Anatilimnocola floriformis: one gene and its partner. The protein of the gene in region 1 binds, or shares a complex with, the protein of each later gene. Links are inferred from orthologs where the notes say so. Each region holds a gene or a part of one and is shown in the gene's direction. Other genes may lie near its edges. The genes, in order: M9Q49_RS01125 and lpdA.

Region 1 (3,285 bases):
AGCGCGTCGGCGATTCGATCTGGTGCGCTCAGGACATGCGGGCCAAGGGCTTCTTGCTCGGCGGCACTGCGGGTCGCACGACGCTCAATGGCGAAGGCCTGCAGCATCAAGATGGTCACAGCTTGCTGAACGCGATCGCATTCCCGAACGTGCGGGCCTACGACCCGGCGTACAACTACGAGATCGCGGCGATCATTCTCGACGGCATGCGGCGGATGTATCAGGACGGCGAGACGGCCATCTATTACCTGATGGTCGGCAACGAGAACTACGCGCATCCGCCGATGCCGGAAGGTGTCGAAGACGGCATCATTCGCGGCATGTACAAGTTCAAGACCAAGGAAGTGCCGGGCGCCAAGCTTAAGGTGAACCTCTTCGGCGGTGGCGCTATCCTTCGTCATGTGCTGAAGGCGCAGGACCTCCTCGCCGAGAAGTACGGCATTAGCAGCAACGTGTGGAGCGTCACCAGCTACACGCAGTTGCGGCGCGATGCTCACTCCTGCGAGCATTGGAACATGCTGCATCCCGATCAGCCGCGGCGGACTTCGTATGTCGAAGAAGTTCTCGCGCCGGAAAAGGGAAGCCTGTTCGTCGCTGCGTCGGATTATGTCCGGGCAGTGCAAGAACAGATCGCCGCTTGGATTCCTGGCGATTACTACGCCCTCGGCACCGACGGCATGGGCCGCAGCGAAACCCGAGAAGCCCTGCGTCGGCACTTCGAGGTCGATGCCGAATGCGTCACCCTCGCCACGCTGTATCGCTTGGGCCTCCGCGGCGACCTCGACAAGAGCGTGGCGGCTCAAGCCATTAAGGACCTCGGGATCAACCCCGAGAAGATCGATCCGTACTTTGCGTAAGTAGGGATGAAGGGTTGAAGCGAGGAAGGGATGAAACTCCTCGCATTACTCCCTCGCCCCGGTACGCCGGGGAGAGGGTTGGGGTGAGGGGCCTGAGCCGCACCAAGACTTAGCTAATCAATCGAATCGAAGAATAGAAGCGAAACAATCATGGCCATCGAAGTCAAACTCCCCAATCTCGGCGAAGGTGTGGAATCGGGAGATATCGTTGACATCCTCGTCAGCGAGGGAGACACCATCGCCAAGGATCAGGCGATCATCGATATCGAAACCGGCAAAGCGACCATGCAAGTGCCGAGTGATTTCGCCGGCAAGGTCGTGAAGGTACACATCAAGAAGGGCCAAACCGTGAAGAACGGTGCGGTCCTGCTCACGCTCGAAGGCGCCGCCGCTGGTGCCTCAGCCGCGCCAGCCAAGCCGGCTCCTGCTGCTGAAGCGCCGAAGGCTGCTCCGGCGCCAGCCAAGCCAGCGCCGCAACCTGCCGCTCCGGCTCCCCAGCCAGCCGCGGCGAAACCAGCGCCCGTTGCTCCTGCTCCCGTGAAGGCCGTTCCAGCGCCGCAGCCGGTTGCTCAAGCGCCGGTCGCCACCATCGCTCCCGCCGAAGAAGCAGCTGAGTATGGCGATGTCGCCGCGGGGCCGGCTGTTCGTCGCTTTGCTCGCGAAGTGGGCGTCGATCTGTCGCGCGTCACCGGCAGTGGTCCGGGCGGTCGCATTTCGCGCGAAGATGTTCTCGCCGTGGTCCGCGCTCAAAGCCAAGGCGTGGGTGTGAACAGTAGCAAGACTGACGCCGGCTCGAGCGCTCGCGACAACTACGGGCCGATCCATGTCGAGAAGATGACCAAGATCCGCAAGGTCATCGCGGCCCAGATGCACAAGTCGTGGACGACTTGCCCGCGGGTTACCAATTTCGACGATGCCGACGTGACCGAGCTGGAAAAGATCCGCGTCAGCAGCAAGGACGACTACGCTCGCAAGGGAATCAAGCTCACGAGCCTGCCGTTCGTGGTGAAGGCCGTCGCCATGGCCCTCAAGTCGCATCCCACGATCAACGCTTCGATCGACGAAGATGGCGAGCACATCATCTTCAAGGACTACGTCAACGTCGGCATCGCGGTCGACACTGACCGGGGCCTGATGGTCCCCAGCCTGCGTCATCCCGACACCATGTCGATTCCCGATGTCGCGCGGGCCCTGGGAACAATCAGCGAGAACGTCCGCGACGGCAAGATTACGGCTGCCGACATGCAGGGGAGCACGTTCACCATCAGCAACCTCGGCGCGATCGGCGGTACTTACAGCACGCCGATCATCAACGTGCCGGAAGTAGCCATCCTGCTGGTTGGTCGGGCTCGCAAGATGCCGGTCGTCGTCAACGACGAAATCGTCATCCGCTTGATGATGCCGCTGAGCATTTCGTACGATCATCGCCTCGTCGACGGCGGCGCTGCGGCGCGGTTCCTCAACGACGTGATCGATTATCTGAAGAGCCCCAGCCGGTTGCTGCTCGCTCCGTAGCGTTTACGCTTCGCCATCGTGCAGCAAGTACGCCAGCGCGATGAAGTCGTACAGCGCGTGCGCGATGATCGCCGGCAGCAAACTGCCGCTGACGAGCATCAGCAGCCCAAAGTAAGCGCCGGCGAGTGTCGCCAGCGCGAAGTAAGTGTTGCTCAGATAGTGGCACAATCCGAACAAGACCGACGCGATCAATAAGCTGCCGACCAGTGCGAACGAGTTCGGCAGCAGCGCGGCCAGGCCCGCTTGAATCAAGCCGCGGAAGAGCACCTCTTCGCCAATTCCCGCCGCGAGCGCAACGATGAGGAGTTGCCACAGGGCGGCGCCTCGCAATAACTTCTGTAGCAGCTCACGGACCTGATCTTTCAGATCAGCGAGTGCCTCCATTGCTCGAAATCGACCAGCAGAATGGCCACGGCTGGTCCGGTGGCGGCAACTCCCCAAAGTACGTCGCGGCAGAGCGCGCTCGCGTCGTAATCGGTCCGCCACAGACCGTGCCACGGATCAAAACCTACCAGCCAACCAATGACCATCGCCACAGCAGCGAGTCCACCCTCGAGCACTAGCGCAAGGCTCACAAAGCGAGCCGGCGACGGATTGGCATCTTCAGCAGGGAGCACGTTGGACTCAGGCGTTCAAAAAGACGCGTGCTTTCGCGGAGCGAAAGCCGACAGTGGTTACTTGCGGAGCACGATACACCGCTTGTGGCCGCAGCCATAGACCGAGCACGAGCCGAAGTACTGCCAGCAATCGAGATGGTGCGGCGTTTTACATTTCTGGCACTGCACCACGTTTTCAGTAAGTGGATCGCCGCAGACCTGGCATTCTGTATCGTGCAAGGAAATCGTAGGCCGCACTTGCCCTTCGACGAACTCAATGCCGTCGCTCAGCGGTTTTTGAATGAGCCGGATCAGCT
Region 2 (3,255 bases), 5.8 Mb from region 1 along the record:
ATGGCCGCACCCGGCCCTGATTCGGCTCTAAAGCGTGAATCAGTCAGGCTTTCGGGCGGTTGCGTTGGCGAGGATTCGGCTGTCGTGCGCATTTGCAGCCTCGCCTTGGTCACCCTTGAGGTTTTGTTTTCCCTGTTGGAGAGACTGTTCGATGGCTCGTTACACTGGTCCAAAGGCCCGCGTCAATCGTCGCTTGGGCGCTCAGATTTATGAATCGGCAGGCGCTGTGAAGGCTCACAGCCGTCGCGAAAGCCCCCCTGGTATGCACGTGAAGGGTGGCCGCCGCTTGTCGAACTGGGGTAAAGCTTCGGCTGAGAAGCAAAAGATCAAGCATTATTACGGCCTGGGCGAACGCCAACTGCGGAAGTATTACCACATGGTGGCTGCCAAGAAGGGGAACACCGGCGAGCAGCTGCTCAGCCTGTGCGAACGCCGCTTGGACAACGTCATCCGCCGCGCCGGTTTCACCAAGACCCGCCCGCAAGCCCGCCAAGGGATTGTGCACGGCCACTTCTTTGTGAACGGCATCAAAGTGACCAGCCCGAGCTACCAGCTCCGCCAGGGCGACGTGATCACCGTCCGTAAGAAGGAACCGATCTACAACCTGTATAAGGGTGTGATCAGCGAAGGTGGCACGATGACCCCTGATTTCGTGACCTTCGACAGCGAAACGCTGCGAGCCACGGTTCTGGCTGTGCCAGGCCCGAACGATTTCAGCTTGCCCGTCGACGTGAATATCGTCGTCGAATTCCTGTCGCGCTAATTGATTGCGTGCTCGCTGCAAGAAGCCACGAGTAGAATTAGTCAGGCGGATAACGTAGGGTGGGCCCAAGCGGTACTCCGCGGGCCCACCATCTAACCATGTCAAACGTCGGTTTGGTGGGCCTGATGAGTACATTCGACCCACCCTACAACTGCGCCTAGCAACAACGATGCATACTCCCTTGGTGGTTCTCGGCGGTGGTCCCGGCGGTTACGCCGCTGCTTTCTTTGCAGCCGACGAAGGTCTGGAAGTCGTCATCGTCGAGCAGGAAGGCAAACTCGGCGGCACGTGCTTGTTGCGTGGCTGCATCCCTTCGAAGGCCCTGCTACACGTCGCCCGCGTCATCAAGGAAGTGGACGAACTGAAGAAGGATTGGGGCGTCACCTTCGGCGATGCCAAGGTCGAGATCGATACGCTCCGCGCTCGCAAAGAGAAGGTCATCTCGAGCCTCTCGGGCGGTTTGAAGCAACTCGCCAAGCGCCGCAACGTGACTGTCATCACGGCGAAGGCTTCGTTCGAAAACAGCACGACGTTGAAGCTCGAAGGGGACGATCCGTCGATTCCCGAAGATCGCACGCTGACGTTCGATCAATGCATCGTCGCGACCGGTTCGCTCCCAGCCATGCCGGCGGCGTTCGACATCGGCAGCGATCGCGTGATGGACAGCACTGGCGCTCTCGCCCTGAAGGACATTCCGGAATCGCTGCTGGTCATCGGCGGTGGTTACATCGGCCTCGAGATGGGCACGGTCTACGCCAATCTTGGTTCGAAGGTCAGCGTCGTCGAGGCTCTCGACGGCATCTTGCTCGCTGCCGATCGCGATCTGGTCAAGCCGTTGCAAAAGCACCTGACCGCGCTGTTTGAAGACCGCATTTATTTGAACACAAAAGTCGGCTCGCTCGGCCTGCGTGATAACAAGGTCGAAGTGGCCTTTGAAGGCCCCGGCAAGTTTGGCGTCGAGCGTTACGACCGCGTGCTGGTCGCTGTCGGCCGCAAGCCGAATTCGCGCGGGCTTGGTTTGGAAAACACTAAAGCAGTCGTCACGCCTCGCGGCTTTGTCGAAGTCGATAAGTCGATGCGAACTGCCGATCCGCACATCCTCGCGATTGGCGATATCGCCGGCGATCCGATGCTGGCCCACAAGGCTTCGCACGAAGCCCGCGTCGCCGTCGAAGCCGTTCTCGGCAAGCCGACGACGTTCGACAAGCAGTGCATTCCCGCGGTGGTCTTCACCGATCCCGAGTTGGCTTGGTGCGGCATCACCGAACAGGAAGCCAAACAAGCCGGCCGTGCGATCGAAGTCGCCGTTTATCCTTGGGCTGCCAGTGGCAAAGCCATCGCGCTCGGCCGGACTGAAGGTTTGACGAAGCTGATTCTCGATCCCGAGACCGAGCGCGTCCTCGGCTGCGGCATCGTCGGCCCTGGCGCCGGCGATCTCATCAGCGAAGCGGCCCTCGCCATCGAAATGGGCTGCGAAGCCCGCGACTTGGCCGAGACCGTCCACCCGCACCCGACGCTGAGCGAAACGATGATGAACGCCAGCGAAACGTTCTTCGGCACGGCGACCGAAATCTACAAGCCGAAGCGGCATAAAGAAGCGGAAGCCAAGCCCGCCGAAGGCAACTCGCCAGAAACAGCCACGCCGTAATTAAAACGCTCCTGTCCCTGCGGCAGGGGTTTAACGGCTTTTGCACTACTCGCCCGACGTTCTCAAGAAGTCAGTCGATCATGGGAACTCTCGGTGATCGCTTCCAAGTTCACGTCGAACTCGCCAACGGTGGCCGAGTTCGAGTCGTTGACACGGTGACCGGTTCGGAACGCACGCAGGTCGGCCTCGACGGTGAATTCTCCGGCGACGTCGCCTGCCGACTCGCCGCCCAGATCCTTGTTGCATCGAATTCAACGGTAAGTATTGCGCGGGTCTTCAGTGTCGATATCTATCGCGACGGCGGCTCCTATGGAATGTGCTTTTATTCGCCCGACGGCGAGTGGTTCGAGTTCTTTGTACGGGTGCAGCACTGGGATCGTCCCACCGACGCGATACGATACCACCCTCCGGTGCTCTACTTTCAATCCGTGAATAGCCGCAATGTGATCCGAAACTTTACTTGGGAAGAGGCTGACGAATTAGTGTCGGGGATTCTTCCCGAGCAAATCGTGCCCTCAATGCCTCGAGTAGAATTTGGATTGCCCGAAGATTACGAACGAACCAGGTTTTCCGAGCTTGTCGAAATAATCCGACAGCGTGGCGTACGCGCCGATCGATGACGGTCCGGGCAGTTGCAGTAGTGCTAAAGCCGGTGAACCTCCGAGGCGGGACCGGGGGCGTTTTTAATACAATACGAATATGCCGAAGAAATTGCGAGTTTGGTTGCCGGACGACTGGGCCGATATTTCGGCCGAGGATCCCGAAGGGCCGGCGACGTTCTGCTGGACGAACGAAAAATCGACCGGTGTGTTTGAACTCTCGACGGTTGAGTTCAAGCAGGATT

Evidence for each region.
Region 2: the proteins of M9Q49_RS01125 (region 1) and lpdA are in contact, whole or in part, in a crystal structure (PDB 1EBD), measured with the Geobacillus stearothermophilus proteins. The link is inferred for Anatilimnocola floriformis from one-to-one orthologs. Residues at the interface, in WP_033016211.1 of Geobacillus stearothermophilus: Ile130, Ala131, Met132, Pro133, Arg136, Arg140, Glu141, Asn155, Arg157; in WP_049624544.1 of Geobacillus stearothermophilus: Pro340, Ser341, Asp344, Tyr345, Arg403, Asp406, Val408, Glu431, Ala432, Gly433, Asp438.

The regions. Positions count from the first base shown.
Region 1 is NZ_JAMLFW010000001.1:288,298-291,582, forward strand. The notes cover bases 221-3,189. They hold M9Q49_RS01125 (2-oxo acid dehydrogenase subunit E2), read left to right. Parts: upstream 221-1,007; coding sequence 1,008-2,372; downstream 2,373-3,189. Other genes in these bases: aceE (pyruvate dehydrogenase (acetyl-transferring), homodimeric type), read left to right, coding at 221-857; M9Q49_RS01130 (CPBP family intramembrane glutamic endopeptidase), read right to left, coding at 2,376-2,756; M9Q49_RS01135 (hypothetical protein), read right to left, coding at 2,735-2,989; M9Q49_RS01140 (RING finger protein), read right to left, coding at 3,047-3,189. Outside these bases: more of aceE, read left to right, coding at 1-220; more of M9Q49_RS01140, read right to left, coding at 3,190-3,285.
Region 2 is NZ_JAMLFW010000001.1:6,051,418-6,054,672, reverse strand. The notes cover bases 233-3,171. They hold lpdA (dihydrolipoyl dehydrogenase), read left to right. Parts: upstream 233-932; coding sequence 933-2,411; downstream 2,412-3,171. Other genes in these bases: M9Q49_RS24050 (hypothetical protein), read left to right, coding at 3,111-3,171; M9Q49_RS24055 (hypothetical protein), read left to right, coding at 2,567-3,031; rpsD (30S ribosomal protein S4), read left to right, coding at 233-763. In the rest of the region: more of rpsD, read left to right, coding at 152-232; more of M9Q49_RS24050, read left to right, coding at 3,172-3,255. UniProt on the Escherichia coli protein: Lipoamide dehydrogenase is a component of the glycine cleavage system as well as of the alpha-ketoacid dehydrogenase complexes.